2 regions of the Mesorhizobium sp. M1027 genome follow, and region 2 is predicted to be linked to the other one. Evidence: predicted binding sites of a transcription regulator. Region 2 holds the regulator's gene; the other holds the start of a gene.

Region 1 (5,789 bases), 200 kb from region 2:
ACGGTGGCTGTGGAAGTGAAGGGCAGAGCCGGCGCGATTGCCGCCGCCGCAGAAAAGACGGGCCGCCTGTTGCGCGTCATCGACGCCGACCATGTCGGCATCAGCTTCGACGAGACCTCCACCGAAGCCGATCTGGAGGCGATCGCAGCACTTTTCGGCGCCAAGGCCGGCGTTGCCGCCGGCAGTTCCATGCCAGGAAAACCGCGCGGCAAGGAGTTCCTCACCCAGCCCGTGTTCCGCGAAAACCACTCGGAAACCGACATGATGCGCTTCCTGCGCCGGCTGGCCGACAAGGACCTGGCGCTTGACCGCGCCATGATCCCGCTCGGCTCCTGCACCATGAAGCTCAACGCCGCCGCCGAAATGATGCCAGTGAGCTGGCCTGATGTCGCCAACCTGCATCCCTTCGCGCCGGCAAACCATTCGATAGGCTATCGCGCCATGATCGACGAGCTGGAAGGCTGGTTGGCGGAGATCACCGGCTTCGACGCGGTGACCCTGCAGCCCAATGCCGGCAGCCAGGGCGAATATGCCGGGCTGCTCGCCATTCGCCGCTATCATCTGTCACGCGGCGAAGGCCATCGCACCGTCTGCCTGATCCCCTCCTCGGCGCATGGCACCAATCCGGCAAGTGCGGCCATGGCCGGCATGAGCGTCGTCGTTGTGCGCTGCACCGAGGACGGCAATATCGACATGGACGACCTGCAGGCCAAGGCGGCCGAGCATGCGCATAATCTCGCGGCGCTGATGTTCACCTATCCCTCGACGCATGGCGTCTTCGAGGAAGGCGCGCGCGACCTTTGCGCCCTCGTCCACAGCCATGGCGGCCAGGTCTATTTCGACGGCGCCAACCTCAATGCGCTGGTCGGCCTCGCCCGTCCCGGCGATATCGGCGCCGACGTCTGCCACATGAACCTGCACAAGACCTTCTGCATCCCGCATGGCGGCGGCGGCCCCGGCGTCGGCCCGATCGGCGTCAAGGCGCATCTGAAGCCGCATCTGCCCGGCCACGTCACCGAAGGCTCGGTCCATGCCGTGGCGGCGGCACCGTTCGGCAGCGCCTCGATCCTGCCGATCACCTGGATGTATATTCGCATGATGGGCGCTTCCGGCCTGAAGCAGGCGACCGAGACGGCGATCATCTCCGCCAACTATGTGTCGACGCGGCTTGGCGAGCATTTCCCCCTGCTTTACAAGGGGCGCAACGGACGCGTCGCGCATGAATGCATCCTCGACACCCGCGTGCTCAAGGACAGCGCCGGCATCAGCGTCGACGATATCGCCAAGCGGCTGATCGACTATGGCTTCCACGCGCCGACCATGTCGTTCCCGGTCGCTGGCACGCTGATGGTGGAGCCGACCGAATCCGAGCCCAAGCGCGAGTTGGATCGTTTCTGCGAAGCGATGATCGCCATAGCCGGCGAGGCAGCCAAGGTGGCGAAGGGCGAATGGCCGTTGGCCGACAATCCTCTGGTCAACGCTCCGCACACCGCCGCCGAGGCATTGGCCGGCCAGTGGACACATCCCTATTCGCGTCTGGAGGCGGCCTACCCCGCCGGCGATGCCGATACGGCAGCAAAATACTGGCCGCCGGTGTCACGCATCGACAATGTCGCCGGCGACCGCAACCTTGTCTGCTCCTGCCCGCCGCTGTCGGAATATCTGGGTGCGGCGGAATAGATCATGATTCCGAAAAGTGGAATCCGGTTTTCCGACAAGATCATGGGTCTAACAAGAAGATAGAAACCCCAATCAGGCAGAACGCAAGGCCGGCCCGTCGGCCTTGCTCGCCCGGTCCCGAACGACGACGCGATTTCGCCCGGCGCGCTTTGCCGCATAGAGTGCTGCGTCGGCTTCGGCCAGCACATCGTCGAGACCGGTGCCGTTTGTTCCGCCAAAGCCGATGCCGCCGCTGACTGTGCTTCGCAACGGACCAAGTTGTGTGGCCACGACTTCTGTGCCGAAGGCGACGCTGATCTTGCTCGCAATGTCATAGGCCTTCTCTTCCGTCATCCGCGACATGACGAGCACGAACTCCTCGCCGCCCAACCGGAACGCGTCGACGCCGGTCCTGGCGTATTTCCTGATGACAGCGGCAAAGCGGCGCAGAACCTGGTCGCCGACCGGATGACCGAAAACGTCGTTCGTTCTCTTGAAATGGTCGAGGTCGAACATGGCGACGGACATGAACGGGCCGAAGACCCGCTCGCCGTAGAGTGCCGTCAACGCCCGCCGGTTCATCAGCCCGGTCAATGGATCGGTCATCGTCTCGGCCTTCAATTCGATCTGCGCCTGCAAATGGTGCAGGGAGAGCGTCAATGCGCCGAGCCCGGTCATGCAGGCGACGGCTACGACGGAATTCACCCGCTCGGCCCAATTGTCGGGCGCAACACCCAGCACCCATTGCCCCTTGACCAGCAGGACCGCGCCGCAAAGTCCGAACGACAGCGCACAGACGCCGCTCAGGAACGAGACGACCAGCAATATCCGGCGATCGTGACCACCCTCAATCCAGAACATCACCCCGATGAGCGAGAGCAGCGCCGTTACCGTCGCGTAGGTGACGATGAAGCCGACACCATCAAACCCGAGATACGTCGCGCCCGCGCAAACAGCCGTCGCAACCAAGGTCGGCAAGATGGCGCGCCTGTAATCGCCTATGCCGAGATATTGCATGGCCGACAGGCAGATAATCAGGAAACCGAGGCTGAGAAGCGCAAGCACGATCTGGCAGAGCCAGGCGCTTGGATCCCTGGTGTAATGCCAGAACAGCACCACATGTGCGACGAGCACGAGAATGCCGCACGCCACCGTCAGCACAAAGCGTGCCTGTGGCGCGGTGAACCAGATCGCAAACATTGTGATGCTAAGGCACGTGCCCGACAGCGCCGCCGCGAGCAGGAGCGAACTGTAATCCAACATGCGTAAGCGACAGCCTCGTGAGCGTTCCGCTGCATTCTAGGTCAGCGACAGTCCGCAAATACCGTTTTTTCAGCCAGTCTTCCGGCGTAACCTTCGGACAAGGTTTACAAAGCGTCGATGCTCCAAGCTTCGACCCCATTTCCGCCGCTTGGCTGTCGAATGGTTTTGCAGTAAGAGGCTCTATCCTCGAACGTAACAGGAACCTCCGTCGCCTGCCCGCGAAAAGCGTGGCAGTATCGGGTGGTGATTCGCAGCATCGGAATCCAGGACCGGCATGGACGACAACAACGATCTTTTCGCCAAATTGGACAAGCAGCCTCAGCCTGCTCGCGCCGCCGCGCGCCCGGCCGATCCGCTGGTGCAGGCGGCGAAGCGGCCGGCGCCCCGCGACGCCAGCGAGAGTTACAGTGCCGCCGACATCGAGGTGCTGGAGGGGCTGGAGCCGGTGCGCCGCCGCCCGGGCATGTACATTGGCGGCACCGACGACAAGGCGATGCACCATCTGTTCGCCGAGGTCATCGACAATTCGATGGACGAGGCGGTCGCCGGCCATGCGACCTTCATCGATGTCGAGCTTTCCGCCGACGGATACCTGTCAGTCACCGACAACGGCCGCGGCATTCCGGTCGATCCGCACCCGAAATTCAAGAAGCCGGCGCTCGAACTCATCATGACGACGCTGCATTCAGGCGGCAAGTTCGACAGTAAGGTTTACGAGACGTCCGGCGGCCTGCACGGTGTCGGCGTTTCCGTCGTCAACGCGCTGTCCGACCATCTCGAGGTCGAGGTCGCGATTGGGCGCAAGCTCTATCGCCAGCGCTTCTCACGAGGCGTTCCGGTGACCGGCCTTGAGCAGCTCGGCGACGTGCATAACCGGCGCGGCACGAAGATCCGCTTCCATCCAGACGAGCAGATTTTCGGCAAGGGTGCTGCTTTCGAGCCGGCGCGGCTCTACCGCATGGCGCGGTCAAAGGCCTATCTGTTCGGCGGCGTCGAAATCCGCTGGACCTGCGATCCCTCGCTGATCAAGGAAAAGGACACGACGCCGGCCAAGGCAGAATTCCATTTTCCGGGCGGCCTCAAGGACTATCTGAAAGCCTCGCTCGGCGACGAATTCCAGGTGACCCGTGAAATGTTCGCCGGCAAGAGCGAGAAGCAGGGCGGTCACGGCTCGCTCGAATGGGCCGTGACCTGGTTCGGCGGCGACGGTTTTATCAATTCCTATTGCAACACCATTCCGACCGCCGAAGGCGGCACGCATGAGGCCGGCTTCCGCAACGTGCTGACGCGCGGCTTGCGCGCCTACGCCGATCTGGTCGGCAACAAGCGCGCCTCGATCGTCACTTCCGAGGATGTGATGATCTCGGCGGCGGGCATGCTGTCGGTGTTCATCCGCGAACCGGAATTCGTCGGCCAGACCAAGGACAGGCTGGCGACGATCGAGGCGATCCGCATCGTCGAAACCGCCATCCGCGACCCGTTCGACCACTGGCTGGCGGACAATCCGCAGGAGGCCTCGAAACTGCTCGAATGGGTGATCGCGCGCGCCGACGAACGGGTGCGCCGCCGCCAGGAAAAGGAAGTGTCGCGCAAGAGTGCGGTGCGCAAGCTGCGCCTGCCCGGCAAGCTCGCCGACTGCACGCAGAATGCCGCCGCCGGCGCTGAGCTCTTCATCGTCGAGGGCGATTCGGCCGGCGGTTCGGCAAAGCAGGCGCGCGACCGCGCCAGCCAGGCGGTGCTGCCGCTGCGCGGCAAGATCCTCAACGTCGCCAGTGCCGGCAGCGACAAGCTTGCTGGCAACCAGCAGATATCCGACCTGATCCAGGCCTTGGGCTGCGGCACGCGCTCGAAATATCGCGACGAGGACCTGCGTTACGACCGGGTCATCATCATGACCGATGCCGACGTCGACGGCGCCCATATCGCCTCGCTGCTGATCACCTTTTTCTACCAGGAGATGCCAAGCCTGGTCCGCGGCGGCCATCTCTACCTGGCGGTGCCGCCGCTTTACTCGATCCGCCAAGGCGGCAAGGTCGGCTATGCCCGCAACGACGCGCATAAGGACGAACTCCTGCGCACCGAATTCACCGGGCGCGGTAAGGTCGAAATCGGCCGCTTCAAGGGGCTGGGCGAAATGATGGCCGCCCAGCTCAAGGAAACCACCATGGACCCGAGAAAGCGCACGCTGCTCAGGGTCGATGTGATCGACGCCGAGGCGGCGACCAAGGATGCTGTCGACGCACTGATGGGCACCAAGCCCGAGGCCCGTTTCCGCTTCATCCAGGAACGCGCGGAATTCGCCGAGACGGAAGTGCTGGATATCTGAGCGTCTTCTGCCAGGTGAGCCACAGACGGCGGTTGTTGCGATCCGGATATTTTCGCGAAGGACGAGGCCTGGAACGGTTCAGCGTTCACGGAAACGCCGAACCGCTCTTTCTTTTGTTCTGAAGCAATTCCGGACGGAAAACCGTTTCACAGTTTTCCTGGAATTGCTTTAGGCAGCCGCGATCGCCAGCGCGTGCCCGCGCGCGTTCTCGCGCAACGCGTCGAGATGGATCGACTTGATCAGCCCGGCGAGATCGCCCGCGGCGGACTGCCCGCCCAATTCCTTCAGCATCAACCAGCTGACTTCCTGGACGCCGGCGAGGCGTTTGCCATTGGCGACCTCGCGCCAGACCTTCAGCGCGCGCAGGATGATGGCGTGGGTGGCGGCGGCAAGCCCGGCGCTGCGAAACAGTGCCTGCAGCGCCACGTCATGGCCGCCGGCCAGCAGTGCTCTCACCCGTTGTTCGGATTGCTGGCTGAGCGCGACCAGGGCCGAACCAAAGAAATCGACCTTGCCGTGCGCGATGGTGCGGATGACGAAG
Region 2 (5,789 bases):
CCTGCCGCGGCGGCGGGCTCCCCCTGCGACGTGCTGATGCTACGCTGAACCTGCCTCACTCCGAGATCAAGGTCCGGGTCAGCGGATGGTCTGGATCGGCCAAACCGTCGATGATGTTGAAATGATGCCGGTCAGGCTCGACGACCGAGCTGGTCGCGGTACCCAGGCCGATCCAGATGTTGGCCAGCAACGCGCTCTGACGCAGGAATTCGGCGCGCTCGCCGCCGCCGGCCCAGCAGGTCAGGCGGGCCTTGTCCATCGGGCGCAGCAGCACCGGGCTTTCGGCCTGCGCCTCGGCCTCATCGATCGCGATCGTCTTGTTCATGCCGGTGCGCATGATCGGGCGCAAATCATGCACCCCCGAGATCGACACCACGTGACGAACGCGCCGGACGACTTCGGGCGCCAGCGGCGTCGTCGCCGTAACCATCCGGCTAACAAGATGGCCGCCGGCCGAGTGCCCGGTCAGCATCAGCGGCCCTGGGACCATCGCCGCCGCCTTGCCGATCGCCGCGCCGACTTCCTTGACGATTCCGCCAATGCGTATCTGCGGACAGAGCGTGTAGGACGGCATCGCCACCGCATAGCCGCGATCAACAGGGCCAGCGGCAAGATGCGACCAGAAATTCTTGTCGAATTCCATCCAGTAGCCGCCATGAACGAACACCACGAGTCCCTTGGGCTTGATGGCCGGCAGGAAAAGATCGAGCCGGTTGCGTGGGTTGTCGCCATAGGCCATGTCGAGCCGCGCCCTGCCCTCGGTCGAAAGCACGTCGCGGAAAACCCGCGCGGACTCGATCCAGGCCGCCGGCCAGCGATCGCTGCCGGCTATGTTGGCGCCGTTGGCATAGGCGTTGTCCCAATCGGCAATGTGACGTTCGAACACCCTGCGCCCTCCCTGGCAATATGGCCTTGCAACCTAGCCGTGAGCATCGCGCGGCACGTCGTCGCCAGCCTCACGATTCCAGCTCTCGCATCAATCTCAAGTGACAGCTGCTTTGATGGCGAAGCGCGCATCCTTCCACGCACCGGTGCGCAGGATATCCTCAAGCACTTTGACGGCCTGCCAGACATCGGCATAGCCGACATAGAGCGGGGTGAAGCCGAAGCGCATGGTCGATGGCGCGCGAAAATCGCCGATCACGCCACGTTCGATCAGCGCGCGCATGACCTGGTAGCCATGCTCATGCATGAATGAAATCTGGCTGCCGCGTTTTTCCCCATCGCGCGTGCTTTCGAGCGTGAGCCCGTAAGTGCCGCACTTTGCCTCGACAAGCTCGATGAACAGATCCGCCAGCGCGATGCTCTTCTTGCGCACCGCCGTCATGTCGACATCGTTCCAGATGTCGAGCGCGCCCTTCAGCGTGCGCATCGACAGGACCGGCTGGGTGCCGCACAGAAACCGGCGGATGCCGGTGCCGGCCGCATAGCCTGGCTCGAAGGCGAAGGGCCGTGCATGGCCCCACCAGCCGGTGAGCGGCTGCTGGATGTCGGAAAGATGCCGCTCAGCCACATAGATGAAGGCAGGCGCGCCCGGGCCGCCATTCAGATATTTGTAGGTGCAGCCAACGGCAAAATCGGCGTTTGCCTTGTCGAGCTCGACTGGCATCGCGCCGGCGGTGTGGCAGAGATCCCAGACGATCATCGCCCCGGCTTCCTGAGCCCTGCGCGTCAGCGTCGGCATGTCGCGCAGTTCGCCCGACTTGTAGTTGACGTGGTTGACCAGCACCACCGCGGTGCGTTCGTCGATCAGCTCTTCGATGGTCGGCGCGTCGACCCCCGAGAGGCGCAGCAGCGCATCTTTTCGCGTCGAAACCACACCCTCAGCCATGTAGAGGTCTGTCGGAAAACTATCGCCCTCGGCGACGATGACCTGCCGCTCCGGTCGCATGGCCATGGCGGCGTGCAGCAGCTTGTAGATGTTGACCGACGTCGTATCGCAGACCACCGTCTGGCCGACCGCGGCACCGATCAGGCGCCCTAGCTGGTCGCCAAGTTCAAGCGGCATGTTGAACCAGCCGGCCGTGTTCCATGCGCGGATGAGATCATGCGACCATTCTTCGGTCGCGGCCTTGTACAATTCATCGAAAGCGGCACGTGAAGCAGCTCCTAGCGAATTGCCGTCGAGATAGATCACTCCTTGCGGCAAGACAAAGCGGTCGCGCATCGCGCCCAGCGGATCCGCGGCATCCATCGCCTTTACGGCCACGAGATCGGGAATTCCCGTCATGATTTGCCTGCTCCCCCAAAAAATCCAACGCAACGCCGGACACGCATCAACTGTTCTTCTGTTCTTCTATTACCTGGTTGCGCGTGCAAGGCTCCACCGGCGAGAAGCAGCCTGACCAGGCGGTGGAAACCTGGAGTTAGCCCGAGGTTGGCGTTTTGAGTTCGTTTCGTTCACGGCGCATTGACCAAACCGCACAGTCGATAGGGGTTCACTTCCGTGCCCTTTGCCGACCGACGGCCGATGCCAGTACCGCCTTCTAGGAGGCCAGAACGGCGCAAACGAAAGCAGAATCAAGGCGATGAGGCTCGCGGCGGCGAAAATACGGTACGCCGGTAGGGGACGTCGTTTGTTTCCCGAGCCTTAACGCATTCATTAAACTTTAAACAGTTGCGGAACACAACTGGAACAGATAGTGTCTGTTCTGGGTTTGTTTTCTGATTCTGTTGGGGGTCGCTATGCTGACACGCAAACAACACGAACTGCTTATGTTCATCCACGAAAGGTTGAAGGAAAGCGGTATCCCACCGTCCTTCGACGAGATGAAGGAAGCGCTCGACCTGGCTTCCAAATCCGGAATCCACCGACTGATTACGGCGCTGGAGGAGCGCGGCTTCATTCGCCGTTTGCCCAACCGGGCCCGTGCGCTGGAGGTACTACGCCTGCCTGACTCGATCGCCCCCGGCCTCAATGCGGCACGCAAGTTCTCGCCGAGTGTCATCCAGGGCAGTCTTGGGCAAGGTGCCCCTCGGCAGGGCAAGCCCACATCGTCGCGCGTCCCTGCAGCCGGCAATGACGACGATGTCGTCGCCGCCGTTTCGATCCCGGTAATGGGCCGCATCGCCGCTGGTGTGCCGATCGATGCTATCCAGCACCAGACGCATTCGATTTCGGTGCCGCCGGATATGATCATGGGCGGCGAGCATTATGCGCTCGAGGTCAAAGGCGATTCGATGATCGAGGCTGGCATTTTCGACGGCGACACGGTGATCATCCGCAACGCCGATACGGCGAGCCCCGGTGAGATCGTGGTGGCCTTGGTCGACGAGGAGGAAGCGACGCTGAAGCGGTTCCGCCGCAAGGGCGCCTCGATCGCCCTGGAGGCCGCCAATCCGGCCTACGAGACGCGCATCTTCGGACCAGACAGGGTCAAGGTGCAGGGCAAGCTCGTTGGGCTGATCCGCCGCTACTGAGTTGCGCCCTTGGTGCCGGCTTTTGGATTGTCGGCTCTGCGGTATGGCGGCAGGCCGCGCGCCGCGCGTGAAAATTTCCGCTGCACGTGCCAGGGCCGGTATGATTTTTCGACGGCGAAGCGGATTTCGGCGCGTGTTGCCGCTTGTGGATCGAAATAGACGGCCGCACTTCCCGCGCGCGCCAGTTGCCGTTTGGTGACGACGAGGACCAGCCGGTCGTAGTAGCAGGGATTATGGGCGGTGGCGTCGTCGATGACGATCAAGCTGGCGAAGGCGCAGGCTGGCCGTGCGGTATCGCGGTCCTTGGCTTGCGCAATGATCGCGCCGGATGGATGCCTGGCGAGGCAGAGACCGTCCGTGCAAATGAACGGCATGCCCGGCGGTAGGTCGGCCGGATCGGCAATGTCGAATTGCGGATCGTTCTTTCCAGGTGTTTCCGGCGCGACGATAGCCTCTGATGTGAGCGCGCGTTTCCAGTTGTCGATCGTGAACTCATTCGGGCGTGCCCGGTTGACGGCGAGCTCACCGCTGCCGATCGGCAGCGCGACCAGCCGTGCGTCCTCCGAGATCAATACGTCGGGTACGCGCGTCTGCGTTGTCGTTAGCAAGCCGGCGAGCGCAAAAGGAAGTGCCGCGAGCCGCAACCAGGTCGTCGCCATGCTGGCAATGACGAGGGCGATCGTCACCAAAAGGACAGATCTCAGCGAAATCAGTCCGACCGCATCGATCGGCGAGCGCTCGGAGATCCACCCGGACAGGGCGATCATCGCCGTCAGCCCTTTGCCCATCACGTATAGGAAAGGCCCATCCGCGCCGAACGGCATCGCCAGCGCACTGAGGACGGCGAAGGGCATGACGACCAGTGAGACGATGGGCATGATGGCCAGATTGGCGAACAGGCTGAGCGGCGCCACGCGCTGGAAATGCCATATGGCGAAAAGCGCCGTGGCGCTCCCTGCAATGATCGAGGTCATCGCCAGGCCGCCCATGCCCAGCAGGACCTTTCGCGTGGCGAGGCGTAGCGGCGACCGCCGCGGCGGCGGCGTGGTGGCCCTGCCGGCGCGGTAGTCGGACCAGCCGGCATAGGCGCCGACAAGGGCCGCCGTCGCGGCGAAGGACATCTGGAAGCTCGGACCGACCACCTCGTGCGGCGACACCACGATGACCGCGATGGCCGAGATCGCCAGGTTGCGCATGGTGAGCGCGGCCCGGTCGAACAGCACGGCGATAAGCATCACCGCCAGCATGATGAAGCTGCGTTCGGCCGCTACCACAATGCCGGAAAAGACGAGGTAGGCCGCAATCGAAAAAAGCGCGGCGGCTGCGGCATATTTCTTGACCGGCCGTCGCGATGAGAAGTCGGGAAACAGCGCAAAGGCGCCGCGTAGCAGCGCCATGATGGTGCCGGCGACCAACGCCATATGCAGCCCCGAGATGGAGATGATGTGGTAGATGCCTGTACGCCGCATCGCTTCGTTGATCTCCTCGGGAATGCCGGCGCGCACGCCAACGATCAGCGCAGCAGCAATCTCGCCCTCGGCGCCGCCGATGCGGCTGCGGATATGGTCGGCGATGGATTCGCGCGCGTCTTCGATCGCGGAAGAAAGCCGCGCGGCAAGCGGCATGCTGCCCGAAGCCACGACTTTCGGATTGCCGAGAAAGAAGCCGCTGCCGCCGATACCGGCGAAATAGCTGTCGAAGGAGAAATCATAGCTGTCGGGCCGCACCGGGCCGGTCGGCGGCAGCAGCCGCACATAGCCGGTGATCTCGGAACCAGCGGCCAGCTCAGCCGGTATCTTCATCGCCGAAATGCGGACCCGTTCCGGCATGTAGCGCAGCGTCGGCCTGGCGGTTGAGATCACATCGATTGTCAGTCTGATGCGGCCGCTCGCCATGGGCTCGTACGATACGACACGACCCGTCAGCCGCGTCGAGATTTCGGAACCGAGCATATGCGTCCCGACACGCCAGGTCTCGAACTTGGCGGCAAGCACGCCAAGCGCGCAGAGCAGCGCCACCATGAAGCACAGGCGGGTCCTGGGCCATGACCGCGAGATGACGGCACAAAGGGCCGCGAGGAGCACGATTGCGATCGGCTGCGGAAAGGCCGGCTCCACCGACAGCGCGAAATATACGACCACCCCGCATGCGAGGAACACCGGCACCAGCAGGAAGGCGACGCCACGGTCGAGTTCCAGGCCGGCTGCCGAGGTTACGCTGTTGCGGATGCGGGATGGTGACGGGAGGCGGAAACGCCGGCGTAGGCGCACGATGGGCTCGGACGCAGGCACCGGAACCGTTGCTGGGTCGCTGGCCGGCAGCGACGGAGCATCGAAGCGCGGAGCGGGCAGCAATGCCGATACCGGCAG

Evidence for each region. The regulator LexA, encoded in region 2, represses DNA repair genes until DNA is damaged. The targets are predictions, from matches to a motif close to TGTTCNNNNTGTGTTCNG.
Region 1: the regulator LexA is predicted to act here: its motif matches at 3,109-3,126, upstream of parE (DNA topoisomerase IV subunit B).

Annotation. Positions count from the first base shown of each region.
Region 1 is NZ_JAMYMW010000001.1:525,802-531,590, reverse strand. Features, by position in the region: gene gcvP (aminomethyl-transferring glycine dehydrogenase) at 1-1,680, shown strand, start outside; gene NKH50_RS02530 (GGDEF domain-containing protein) at 1,753-2,922, opposite strand; gene parE (DNA topoisomerase IV subunit B) at 3,197-5,248, shown strand; gene NKH50_RS02520 (DUF2336 domain-containing protein) at 5,417-5,789, opposite strand, start outside.
Region 2 is NZ_JAMYMW010000001.1:726,848-732,636, reverse strand. Features, by position in the region: gene NKH50_RS03495 (molybdopterin molybdotransferase MoeA) at 1-48, shown strand, start outside; gene NKH50_RS03490 (hormone-sensitive lipase) at 56-886, opposite strand; gene kynU (kynureninase) at 983-2,230, opposite strand; gene lexA (transcriptional repressor LexA) at 2,686-3,420, shown strand; gene NKH50_RS03475 (ComEC/Rec2 family competence protein) at 3,414-5,789, opposite strand, start outside.